Regions from separate parts of the Enterobacter sp. UPMP701 genome, predicted to be linked through region 1. Evidence: predicted binding sites of a transcription regulator. Region 1 holds the regulator's gene; each other region holds the start of a gene.
What was found. The regulator PhoB, encoded in region 1, activates phosphate uptake and scavenging genes when phosphate is short. The targets are predictions, from matches to a motif close to CTGTCATAAAACTGNCNNAT.
Positions count from the first base shown of each region.

Region 2: glpT (glycerol-3-phosphate transporter) is a predicted target of PhoB. The motif match lies at 2,626-2,645, and genes of this name have one in related genera.
Region 3: phnC (phosphonate ABC transporter ATP-binding protein) is a predicted target of PhoB. The motif match lies at 2,282-2,301, and genes of this name have one in related genera.

Region 1 covers NZ_JBSKJN010000002.1:460,908-465,137, reverse strand. Annotated here, with positions in the region: gene sbcC (exonuclease subunit SbcC) at 1-553, opposite strand, end outside; gene sbcD (exonuclease subunit SbcD) at 550-1,755, opposite strand; gene phoB (phosphate response regulator transcription factor PhoB) at 1,943-2,632, shown strand; gene phoR (phosphate regulon sensor histidine kinase PhoR) at 2,654-3,949, shown strand.
Region 2 covers NZ_JBSKJN010000003.1:18,726-22,955, forward strand. Annotated here, with positions in the region: gene glpB (glycerol-3-phosphate dehydrogenase subunit GlpB) at 1-883, opposite strand, end outside; gene glpA (anaerobic glycerol-3-phosphate dehydrogenase subunit A) at 873-2,501, opposite strand; gene glpT (glycerol-3-phosphate transporter) at 2,754-4,106, shown strand; gene glpQ (glycerophosphodiester phosphodiesterase) at 4,118-4,230, shown strand, end outside.
Region 3 covers NZ_JBSKJN010000011.1:5,886-10,115, forward strand. Annotated here, with positions in the region: gene crfC (clamp-binding protein CrfC) at 1-806, opposite strand, end outside; gene ACWKXT_RS19255 (zinc ribbon domain-containing protein YjdM) at 1,399-1,734, shown strand; gene yjdN (VOC family metalloprotein YjdN) at 1,815-2,252, shown strand; gene phnC (phosphonate ABC transporter ATP-binding protein) at 2,389-3,177, shown strand; gene phnD (phosphonate ABC transporter substrate-binding protein) at 3,201-4,217, shown strand.

The DNA.
Region 1 (4,230 bases):
TCTGGCCGTAGATCTCGGTGCCGGTGAGCTCTTCCAGCAGCTCCGCGCGATCGCTCGGTTTGGCATTCAGGAAGGCGGCAAACTGTCCCTGCGAGAGCAGCATCGAGCGGGTAAAACGGCCGTAGTCCAGCCCGGTGAGCGCCGCGGTTTGTTCCAGTTTATCTGAGACCTTATCGGCAAGGATTTTGCCATCTTCGCAGCTGGCCAGCTCCACGCGCGGCGCCTGGAGATTCCCGTCCGGCTGGTTGCGCGCCCGGTTCTGGCTCCAGAAGGCGCGGTAGGCGACGCCTTTCACCTCAAACTCTACCTCCGCCAGGCATTCGGCGGTGTCGCGCGTCATCAGATCGTTCTGCGCCTGCGAGACCTTATTCAGACGCGGGGTTTCGTGGTAGAGCGCCAGACAGATGGCATCGAGCAGGGTGGTTTTACCCGCGCCGGTCGCGCCGGTGATGGCAAACAGGCCGTTGCTGGCAAACGGCTCGGCGGTGAAGTCAATTTTCCACTCGCCCTTGAGGGAGTTGAGGTTTTTCAGACGCAGGCTCAGAATTTTCATGCGTTTTCTTCCTCGTCAGTGAGCGCATGCAGGGTATGGCTGAACAGCTCGTTGAGCCGGGCCCGCTTCGCATCATCGATCTCTTCCTGCGACAGGCGGCGCTCGAACACCTCTTCTACGCGCAGTTCGCTGAGCGTTTCACGCTGGGCGCCGAGCAGAATTTTCTCGCGCTGCTCGCGGCTGCGGCGCACCAGCAGCACCTCTACCGGCAAATCTTCGGTGAGTGCCTGAATTTTTCGCTGCATGTCATGCAGATAGTCATCGGTGGTGATTTCAATATCCAGCCAGATCGGCGGATCGCGCTCTGCGCCGCGCCACTGCTCAAGCTGTTGCGTAATCGCGGCAAGATCGCCTTTTAACACCGCCAGCGGCTGGGTGACCGGCACCTCCAGCGTCTCGACGGCGCTGAGTTTGCCCTCGGAGAAGCTCACCAGATGGACGGATTTGGCTTTACCCGTCTCGTCAAAGCTGAGCGAAACAGGCGAGCCGCAGTAGCGGATATGCTCGCAGCCGCCGATGACCTGTGCCCGGTGAATGTGTCCGAGCGCAATGTAGTCGGCAGGCGGGAAGTTTTGCGCAGGAAAGGCGTCCAGCGTACCGATATAGATCTCGCGGACCGCGTCACTTTTACTGGCCCCGACGGTGGTGAGGTGCCCGGTCGCAATCACGGGGATGGCCTGTTCACCGCGCAGGGCGCAGGCTTCCGCGTACTGCTGGTGATAATAGTCGGTGATGGCCTGTAATAAATGCTGCTGCTTTTCCGCACCCGACAGCCCCGCCTGGCTTTGCACGATGTCGCGCGGACGTAAAAATGGAATGGGGCACAGCACCGCCCCCGGCGTGCCGTCGCGTTTATTCAGGATCTGCGGGGCGTGCCCGGCGCTGGCCACCACGGTGGTATTGAGAAACGCCAGGATATCGCGGGACTCATTCAGCGTGGCGACGGAGTCATGGTTCCCGGCGACAATCACCAGATGGCACCCGGTCTGCTGCAGGTTCACCACAAAACGGTTGTATAATTCACGCGCGTAGCTCGGCGGCGAACCGGTATCGAAAATGTCACCCGCCACAATAATGGCATCTACCTCGTGCGCCTGTGCCGTTTCCAGCAGCCACTTCAGGAACGCTTCATGTTCAGCCGCACGGCTTTTGCTGTAAAAGTTTTGACCCAGGTGCCAGTCCGAGGTGTGAAGTATGCGCATAGGAGATCCGTGGCGAAAAAAGATGCGGACGATTATAAACTCTCAGGGAAAGGAAAATAACCGCTGTAATAAAACAACAGTTTGCCATTTATAGTGGTACTGTTTTTCATAAATCTGTCATAAATCTGACGCATAATGACGCCGCATTACAAACTTGTAACTTAAATAAGATAAGACAGGGCAAAGTATGGCGAGACGTATTCTGGTCGTAGAAGATGAAGCTCCAATTCGTGAAATGGTGTGCTTCGTGCTCGAACAAAATGGCTTTCAGCCGGTTGAAGCGGAAGATTATGACAGCGCGGTGAACCAGCTGAATGAACCCTGGCCCGATCTGATTCTGCTTGACTGGATGTTGCCCGGCGGCTCCGGACTGCAGTTTATCAAACACATTAAGCGTGAGGCGATGACCCGCGATATCCCGGTTGTCATGCTTACGGCGCGCGGTGAAGAAGAGGATCGCGTGCGCGGTCTGGAGACCGGCGCGGACGATTACATCACCAAGCCTTTCTCCCCGAAAGAGCTGGTGGCGCGTATCAAAGCCGTGATGCGCCGCATCTCGCCGATGGCAGTTGAAGAGGTGATTGAGATGCAGGGCCTCAGCCTTGATCCAACGTCACACCGCGTCATGACCGGCGAAAATCCCCTCGATATGGGGCCTACCGAATTTAAACTCCTGCACTTCTTTATGACTCACCCGGAACGCGTTTACAGCCGCGAGCAGTTGCTGAATAACGTCTGGGGAACTAACGTGTATGTCGAAGACCGGACGGTTGACGTCCATATCCGCCGCCTGCGAAAAGCGCTGGAACTGAGCGGCCACGATCGCATGGTGCAGACGGTCCGCGGCACGGGTTATCGTTTTTCTACCCGTTTCTGAACAATGACAGGAGTGTGACGCGTGCTGGAACGTCTGTCATGGAAAAGGCTCGTCTTTGAACTGATCTTATGCTGTATTCCGGCCCTCCTTCTGGGGGCCATTTTGGGTTATCTGCCGTGGTTTCTGCTGGCGTCGGTGACGGGTTTGCTGATCTGGCATTTCTGGAACCTGCTGCGTCTTTCATGGTGGCTGTGGGTGGACAGAAGTATGACCCCTCCGCCGGGGAGCGGAAGCTGGGAACCGCTGCTGTACGGCCTGCACCAGATGCAGATGCGTAATAAAAAGCGTCGTCGCGAGCTGGGAAGCTTAATCAAACGCTTTCGCAGCGGTGCGGAATCGCTGCCTGATGCCGTCATTCTGACGACCGAGGAAGGCACCATTTTCTGGTGTAACGGTCTTGCGCAACAGGTCCTCGGCCTGCGCTGGCCGGACGATAATGGTCAGAACATCCTCAACCTTTTGCGCTATCCCGAATTCACGCTGTATCTGAAAAAGCGTGATTTCACCCGTCCGCACAATCTGAAGCTCAATAATGGCCGCCATCTGGAAATCCGCGTAATGCCCTACAGCGATCGCCAGTGGCTGATGGTGGCGCGCGATGTCACCCAGATGCACCAGCTGGAAGGGGCGCGACGCAACTTCTTTGCCAACGTCAGCCACGAGCTTCGTACCCCGCTGACGGTGCTTCAGGGCTATCTGGAGATGATGCAGGAGCAAACCCTGGAAGGCGCGCCGCGCGAAAAAGCACTGCACACCATGCGCGAGCAAACGCACCGGATGGAAGGGCTGGTGAAGCAGCTGCTGACGCTGTCGAAGATTGAAGCGGCGCCTTCGCTTGCGCTGACTGACACCATCGACGTACCGATGATGCTGCGGGTGGTGGAGCGGGAAGCCCAAACCTTAAGCCATAAAAAACACCATCTTACTTTTGACGTCGACAACACGCTGAAGGTACTCGGTAGCGAAGATGAGCTGCGTAGCGCCATCTCCAACCTGGTGTACAACGCGGTGAATCATACGCCTGAAGGGACGAACATCGTGGTGCGCTGGCAGCACACCCCGGCAGGGGCCGAATTCAGCGTAGAGGACAACGGGCCGGGGATCGCGCCTGAGCACATTCCGCGTCTGACCGAGCGCTTCTATCGCGTGGATAAAGCGCGCTCGCGGCAGACCGGGGGAAGCGGCCTGGGGCTGGCGATTGTGAAACATGCGGTTAATCACCATGAGAGCCGTCTTGATATTCAGAGTACGCCGGGCAAAGGAACCCGCTTCAGCTTTGTGATGCCGGAACGATTAATTGCCAAAAAAATCGCCTGACGGCAGGCGTGTCATTTTACCTTTCCACGGGCCAGCGTTTGCTGGCCCGTTTGCTTTGCAGTCAAGCGAAACGCGTGTGAATTTTATACGGCTGTCTGTTTTTTGTTCGCATGATTAGCCATGGGTTTTTCTCATAATTAGCGCATTGTGCTGGCGTGTGTTTTCATGCTGGCATATTGTTCTGGTTTTGCGATCCCACCTTGCCTTTAAACGTTATAAGCGTTTAAATTGCCCCCCAGATACTGTCAGACCGACTGTATTTGCGTGGTAAATCGAAAAAC
Region 2 (4,230 bases), on a different contig from region 1:
GCACCGTATAGCGGGCACGAAGCGGAATATCATCATGGTTACGCGTCCAGATTTCGCTCACCGCGCCGTCGGTCAGGGTGATTTTTTTCACCTCATCACCCGCCAGCCACACGCCGCCCTGCGCCACAAACTGACGCTGGAGCTGGGTATGCAGGCGAATGCCGGGTACGGAAGGGGGCAGCGTGGGCAGCAGGCCGAGCGAGCAGGGCAGGCGATCGGAAAGCCAGCGCCAGAGCCGGTTGTCATTTAAACCAAAGCAGGCGGGCATCAGCAGGGCATCACAGGTTTCGCCGAGCGGCCTGAGCGCGTCATACAGCAGTGGCCATTTGTCCTCATTATCCAGAAAACGGGCGATATTCACCGCGCGAAACTCGCTCGGGTTATCGCGCAGGACATCCAGCTCGGGCAGATCTATTTCCGCCGTGTCGGCGTTAACCCCCTGGCGACAGAGCGATGCCGCCGCGAGATGGGGCTGAAAATCCAGAAAGCCGCTGATGCCCACCACCCGCACGCGCGCGGCAGTTAAGGGGGCAACGGGAACCTCCTCCGGGCTGAGCCACGCGGAGCGCAGGGTGCCGAGCGGCGTGACGCGCTGGTGATTGAGCCTGGCGCTTCCCTTCAGATGTGCGCCGCAGTCCGCCAGCAGCGCTTCGGTTTCCAGCGCAAAGCGATCAATATGCTGCGCGCCAATCAGGTGATAGGGGTGCTCCGGCGGCAGCGTATCGCGGTACGCTTCGTCCACCAGATCCAGCGAGCCCGACGAGAAATGCAGGGCGCTCTGGCCGCGGGTTATAATGGCGCAGCGCAGTCCCTGCTTCGTGAGTTTGATGCCGCAGAGCAAGCCTGCCAGCCCGCCGCCGACGATGACGGTATCAAATTTCATCGTGTTGCTCCTTCTCCAGACCGCAAAGCCCCTGATAGACCCAGCGGGTAAATTCGCTTTCGCGCAGGGCATCTCCCCAGGCGACAGGCTGAATGCCTTTCCAGCGCTCGTTTAAAAACGCGCTGAGCTGCTCGAGCGACTGCGTGGCGGTGGTGGTATGAAAACGTTGCAGCAGCCCGGCGGCACGACAGGCGCACAGCTCGCCCTGACAGGTCCCCATTCCGACGCGAGTGCGGCGGCGGAGATCCAGCAGGCTGTTGACCGTCAGGTTCTCTACCGCGTACTGCACTTCGCCTGCGGTAACGGCTTCGCACTCGCAGACCAGGCTGCGGCTCAGTCGTCCTTCACCGAGCCACTGCGGCGTTCTGTCGCCGTGGCGGTAAATCGCGGACCCGCGCAGCGGCGCGGGCAGGGAGATGATTTTCTGCAGCGTTTTCTCGTTAGACTGGCGCGATCCCGGCAGCGGTTGTTCTGCGGTGACGCACGGTTCGGTATTCCCCAGCTTGCGGCAGACGGCATCGGTCGCCCACTCGGCCATCAGGCGGTAGGTCATCAGCTTGCCGCCGGTGATGGTGATAAATCCGTCCATGCCGTCGCGCCCGGCGTGATCGAGCAGCACGATGCCCCGGCTGACGTTACGTCCGCTCGGATCGTTATCGCTAGCGACAAGGGGACGCACGCCTGCGTAGGCGCGCAGGATACGCGTCTGCGCCATTACCGGGGCCAGTTTTTCCCCTTCGCGCAGCAGAATGTCGACCTCTTCGGCGGTCACGCGGTTGTAGTCAATCTCGCTGTAGTCCACGTGGGTTGAGGTGGTACCGATTAACGAAATGGTATCGCCAGGGACCAGAATATCGGCGTCAGACGGCTTGCGGCAGCGGTTGATGACGTGGTTATTGATGCGGTGGTCGAGGATCAGCAGCGAGCCTTTTGCCGGGAACATGCGCACCGACAGGTCGGCGTACTCCGCAATACGCTGCCCCCAGATCCCCGCCGCGTTGACCACCACGGCGGCATACAGCTCGCTGTGTTCGTTATATTGCGTATCAACAATCCGCACGCCGCAGACGCGATGACCTTCGCGGATAAGCCCGGTCACTTCATGTCCGGTCAGAATGCGCGCCCCATGTTCGCGGGCGTCGAGCATATTGGCGGCCGTCAGACGGAACGGGTCGACGGTGCCGTCGGGCACTTTCACCGCGCCGATAAGCGCCGGGTTCACCGACGGCTCCAGCCGCCGGGCCAGCGCCGGATCCATGGCCTCAGCCTGAATGCCCGCTGCTGTGCAGGCGGTAATAAAGGTGTTCTGAAAGGCGAGGTCATCTTCAGGAAGGGTAATAAAGAGGCCGTCGGTCGGCTCTATGCAGTGCCGGGCGATACGCTTGAGGATCTGGTTTTCAGCAATGCATTCGCGCGCGGATTCACCGTCTGTAACTGCATACCGCGCGCCGCTGTGCAGCAGGCCGTGGTTACGCCCGGTTGCGCCCGTGGCGATATCGTGGCGCTCCAGCAGCGTGACGCTTAAGCCGCGAAGGGCGCAGTCGCGCGCGATGCCGGCGCCAGTTGCGCCACCGCCAATGATTATCACATCGCTGTAGCGAGGATCGTGAATGGTCATTGTTTACCCTCTATGTTCGTTTTTTTATCATTTAGCCATATCAATAGTGTGGTTTGTTTGATTTCGAACATAAACGCGCGAAATTCGAAAGTGAAACGTGATTTCATGCGCTTTTTTGCGCATTCTGTCATATTTCTGTAACAATCTGTGCGTTGATTCACAGTAACAATCACCGTGATTTCTTAACATCCCCGCCTCTGGAATTCAGGTGCGAGCCACCTGCCCATTTAATTCAAGGCCACGGAGGCTGTAATGCTCAGTATCTTCAAACCTGCGCCGCATCGGGCGCGTCTGCCAGAGGCAGAAATTGATCCGCTATACCGTCGTCTGCGTTGGCAAATTTTCCTGGGGATCTTCTTCGGGTACGCGGCGTACTATCTTGTGCGTAAAAACTTTGCGCTCGCCATGCCGTATCTGGTGGAGCAGGGCTTCTCCCGCGGCGATCTGGGCTTCGCGCTGTCGGGGATCTCTATCGCCTACGGTTTTTCGAAATTCATCATGGGTTCGGTGTCGGATCGCTCGAATCCGCGCGTGTTCCTGCCCGCTGGTCTGATCCTGGCGGCAGCGGTGATGCTGTTCATGGGCTTTGTGCCGTGGGCGACGTCCAGTATTGCGATTATGTTCGTGCTGCTGTTCCTCTGCGGCTGGTTCCAGGGGATGGGGTGGCCGCCGTGCGGACGTACCATGGTGCACTGGTGGTCGCAGAAAGAGCGCGGCGGCATTGTATCTGTGTGGAACTGCGCGCATAACGTCGGGGGCGGGCTTCCACCTCTGCTGTTCCTGCTGGGGATGGCCTGGTTCAACGACTGGCACGCGGCGCTCTACATGCCTGCCTTCGGCGCCATTCTGGTGGCGATTATTGCCTTCGCCCTGATGCGCGACACGCCGCAGTCCTGCGGGCTGCCGCCGATCGAAGAGTACAAGAACGACTATCCGGACGATTACAGCGAGAAGCACGAAGAAGAGCTGACCGCGAAACAGATCTTCATGAAGTACGTGCTGCCGAACAAGCTGCTGTGGTACATCGCGGTGGCGAACGTGTTCGTTTACCTGCTGCGCTACGGCATCCTCGACTGGTCCCCGACCTACCTGAAAGAGGTGAAGCACTTCGCGCTGGATAAATCCTCCTGGGCCTACTTCCTGTATGAATACGCCGGGATCCCGGGCACGCTGATTTGCGGCTGGATGTCGGACAAAGTGTTTAAAGGCAACCGCGGCGCGACGGGCGTGTTCTTTATGACCCTGGTGACCATTGCCACCGTCGTTTACTGGCTCAACCCGCCGGGCAACCCGTCCGTAGACATGGCTTGTATGATCGTTATCGGCTTCCTGATTTACGGCCCGGTGATGCTGATCGGTCTGCACGCGCTGGAGCTGGCGCCGAAGAAAGCGGCAGGCACGGCGGCAGGCTTTACCGGTCTGTTCGGCTACCTGGGTGGTTCGGTCGCGGCGAGCGCTATCGTGGGCTACACCGTTGACTTCTTCGGCTGGGACGGCGGCTTTATGGTGATGATTGGCGGCAGCGTGCTGGCGGTTCTGCTGCTGGTTGTTGTGATGATCGGCGAGAAACGTCACCACGCGGAAGTGCTGGCGCGTCGTCAATAAGGAGCATTGCGATGAAATTAACCCAATTAGCAACAGGTCTGCTGCTGGCAGGCCTGATGACAGGCTCCGCCCTGGCTGCGGATAAAATCGTTATCGCCCACCGCGGTGCCAGTGGCTACCTGCC
Region 3 (4,230 bases), on a different contig from region 1:
GCCGACGCGCGCGCCAACTGCTCGCTAAGCATTTTTTGCAGATGCGGCTGTCCGGCCTCATTGGGCCCGGGGGTATCGAGCAACGTCAGCTGTCCAGGATGTGCATCAAGACCCGCAAGATGCACAAACTCCACCTCAATCACCGGAATGTGTTCGATAGCCGCATATTCTGAGAACGGAAACGCCACACCCAGTACCTGCGAAAGCCTCACCAGGTCATTAAGGCTTTTCAGGCAATGAAATATTGGCTGCGCCCCGAGATGATGCTTTTCAAAGGCTTCTCCTTTCTCAATACGCTCCAGTAGCGTATTCATGTCCTTATCAATTTCCAGATGCTGAGCCAGCTTGCCGCGATCGTAATCGCAGAGCTTTTTCTGTAGCAGTTGGATCAACTCATCAATAGGTGAGACATGGGAAAAATGGAGCACCGGCTCCTTCTGACCACGCGTGTGACGGATCAGCGTAGGCAGCGCCGTCATTGGCCGGTTGCGGTTCGGCAATACCTCCGTACCGACAATGGCGTTAATGGTGGTCGATTTCCCCGCTTTCATGGTGCCAACGATAGCCAGAACCATTTCCAGACGTGTTATTTTGCGTAATTCATTATTCAGCATTGCCTGCTGCGCTTCGACGCCTCGCGCACTAAAATGCAAAGGCAGCACGTTGCTCTTTTCACCTGTAATAGCAGCCGTCGTGCTCTCCAGCTTCGCTGTTGGCATTGATTTCAGGGTATCGAGATTTTGCAGGGCAAGCTGTAACAAACGCTCAGCTTCCTGACTTAATTCAAAAATGGTCTGTGTGTGCATGATAAAAGCCTTTCCTTAACGCAAATTTATTACTTTTATTAAGCCACTGGTATTAATTATGTTGTTCAGGCTTATATGATCACGTGTGGAAACATGTTCACCGGAATATAACTGATTGAAGATAATCAGAAATAAATGGCTATCCTTGCATGGCGTGTAAAGCGCACCTTAAGGCCTGACAGCCAAAAGATAAAAAGCGTAGCCCATTTAAAAAACTTCAGGATATATCATCATTATTTACCCACCATAAAGAGAGGGGATATGCCACCGCCATAAGAAATGTATGGCAGTAAAGACCGAAGATAAATAACAATGTGTCGCTTCACCTTATCCGAAATGAAGGTGCGTAGCAATTTGCCGCAATAAAATATTCGATATATTTAGCGACTTCTCTTTCCACCGTGTTAATGACGTTAGCATCGCTTAACCCACTGACAGGAAGTGTCACTCGCAACACACTTTTGGCATTTTTTTAAATTCACAATATCACCGACAAACGTGTGGATTTGCGCTATACTTGCCGCCTTTTTCGGCACTCTGCCGTCATTTAGCTGGCACTTTCCGGCGCGTTAACACTTTTGAGGATACCGATATGACACTCCCACACTGCCCAAAATGCAATTCTGAATACACCTATGAAGATAATGGCATGTTCATCTGCCCGGAATGCGCACACGAATGGAATGATGCCGAGCCAGCGCAGGATGCTGATGCGCTGGTCGTCAAAGATGCGAACGGTAATCTGCTGGCGGATGGCGACAGCGTCACCGTTGTTAAAGATCTGAAGGTGAAAGGCAGCTCTTCTATGCTGAAGATCGGCACCAAAGTGAAGAATATCCGTCTGGTTGAAGGCGATCATAATATCGACTGCAAAATTGACGGCTTCGGTCCGATGAAACTGAAATCTGAGTTCGTGAAAAAGAACTGATTTCCCCGCCCGGTGACGCTTCGCTTACCGGGCGTTCGGGAACTACACTTAACGGGCTTTTCTTACGTGAGGTAAAGATTATGCCGTTAAGTCCCTATATCTCTTTCGCCGGCAACTGTGCAGAGGCTACCGCCTTCTATCAGCAGGCCGTCGGCGCAGAACTCCTCTATAAAATCACCTTCGGCGAAATGCCAAAAAGCGATAACAGCGAAGAAGGCTGTCCGTCCGGCATGCAGTTTCCGGATTCGGCTATCGCCCACTCCAACGTCCGCATTGCGGGCAGCGATATCATGATGAGCGACGGGCTGCCGCCGGGCAGCAGTGCGCAATACGCAGGCTTCACGCTGGTGCTCGACACGCAGGATGTGTCGGAAGGCAAACGCTGGTTCGACAACCTCGCCGCGGGCGGGAATATCGAAATGGCCTGGCAGGAAACCTTCTGGGCACACGGTTTCGGTAAAGTCACCGATAAATACGGCGTGCCGTGGATGATTAACGTCGTTAAGCAGCAGCACTAATCTTCGGGCGGAGGGCCGTCTGCCTCCGCCTGTCATCAAACTCCCCTCAACTCTTCAAACTCCCGCAACCTGCACTTAACCCAAATGTCATATTGATGCGCCAGCATGAGGCCACATTTATCGTGAGGCCCAGCACATGCAAACCGTCATCCGCGTCGAGAAACTGAGCAAGACCTTCCATCACAACAAGGCTCTGCATGCCGTTGATCTGACCGTCCAGCAGGGCGACATGGTGGCGCTGCTTGGGCCATCCGGTTCGGGTAAATCCACCCTTCTGCGTCACCTGAGCGGCCTCATTACCTGCGATAAAACGCCGGAAAGCCACGTCGAGTTACTCGGTAATACCGTGCAGCGCGCGGGGCGTCTGGCAAGCGATATCCGTAAAAGCCGCGCCCAGACGGGCTACATCTTCCAGCAGTTCAATCTGGTGAACCGCCTGACGGTGCTCGAGAACGTGCTGATTGGCGCGCTCGGCAGCACACCCTTCTGGCGCACCTGCCTGCGCTGGTTCTCCCCATCCCAGAAGCAGGAAGCCTTACAGGCGCTGACCCGCGTCGGCATGGCGCATTTCGCCCACCAGCGTGTCTCCACCCTGTCCGGTGGACAACAGCAGCGCGTGGCGATTGCCCGCGCGCTGATGCAGAAAGCGAAAATCATTCTGGCCGACGAGCCTATCGCCTCGTTGGATCCGGAATCGGCCCGCATCGTGATGGAAACCCTGCGCGACATCAACCAGAACGACGGCATCACCGTGGTGGTGACGCTGCATCAGGTGGATTACGCCCTGCGCTACTGCGAGCGCATCGTCGCCCTGCGTCAGGGACATGTGTTCTTTGATGGCGCCAGCCATCAGTTTGATAACGAACGTTTTGACCATCTCTACCGCAGCGTAAACCGCGTCGAAGAGCGCGCGCAGGCTGCATAACGTCCCCATAACGAGGAATGGAAATGAGCTATAAAACGGTTGCCGCGCTGGCCTTCACCAGCATGTTCAGCATCAGCACCCTGTTAAGCCCGGCCCACGCTGAGGAGCAGGAAAAAGCGCTGAACTTTGGCATCATTTCGACAGAATCACAGCAGAACCTGAAACCCCAGTGGGAACCGTTCCTGAAAGATATGGAAACCAAACTGGGGATCAAAGTGAACGCCTTCTTCGCCCCGGACTACGCGGGCATTATCCAGGGGATGCGCTTTAACAAAGTGGACATCGCCTGGTACGGCAACCTCTCCGCCATGGAAGCGGTGGACCGCGCGAACGGCCAGGTCTTTGCCCAGACCGTTGCGGCCGATGGTTCTCCAGGATACTGGAGCGTGCTGATCGTGAACAAAGACAGCCCGATCAACAACCTCAACGACATGCTCGCCAAACGCAAAGAGCTGACGTTTGGTAACGGCGACCCGAACTCCACTTCCGGCTTCCTCGTCCCTGGCTACTACGTCTTCGCCAAAAACAACGCCTCCGCCAGCGACTTCAAGCGCACCGTCAACGCCAGCCACGAAACCAACGCCCTGGCCGTGGCGAACAAGCAGGTGGACGTTGCCACTAACAACACCGAAAACCTCGACAAGCTGAAGACCTCCGCGCCGGACAAGCTGAAGGAAATCAAGGTTATCTGGAAATCACCGCTGATCCCGGGTGACCCAATCGTGTGGCGTAAAAACCTCACCGAAAGCACCAAGGAGAAGGTGTACGACTTCTTCATGAACTACGGCAAAACGCCGGAAGAGAAAGCGGTTCTGGCGCGTCTGGGCTGGGCACCGTTCCGCGCGTCCAGCGACCTGCAGCTGGTCCCGATTCGCCAGCTGGCACTGTTCAAGCAGATGCAGGGCGTGAAGGACAACAAGGGGCTGAAGGAAGAGGAGAAGACCAGCAAAGTCTCTGAAATTCAGGCCCAGCTGGACGATCTCGACCGCCTGACCGCCGCGCTCGGCGCCATGACCAGCGTGAATAAAGCGGTGCAGTAGTGCCTTTCTCCCT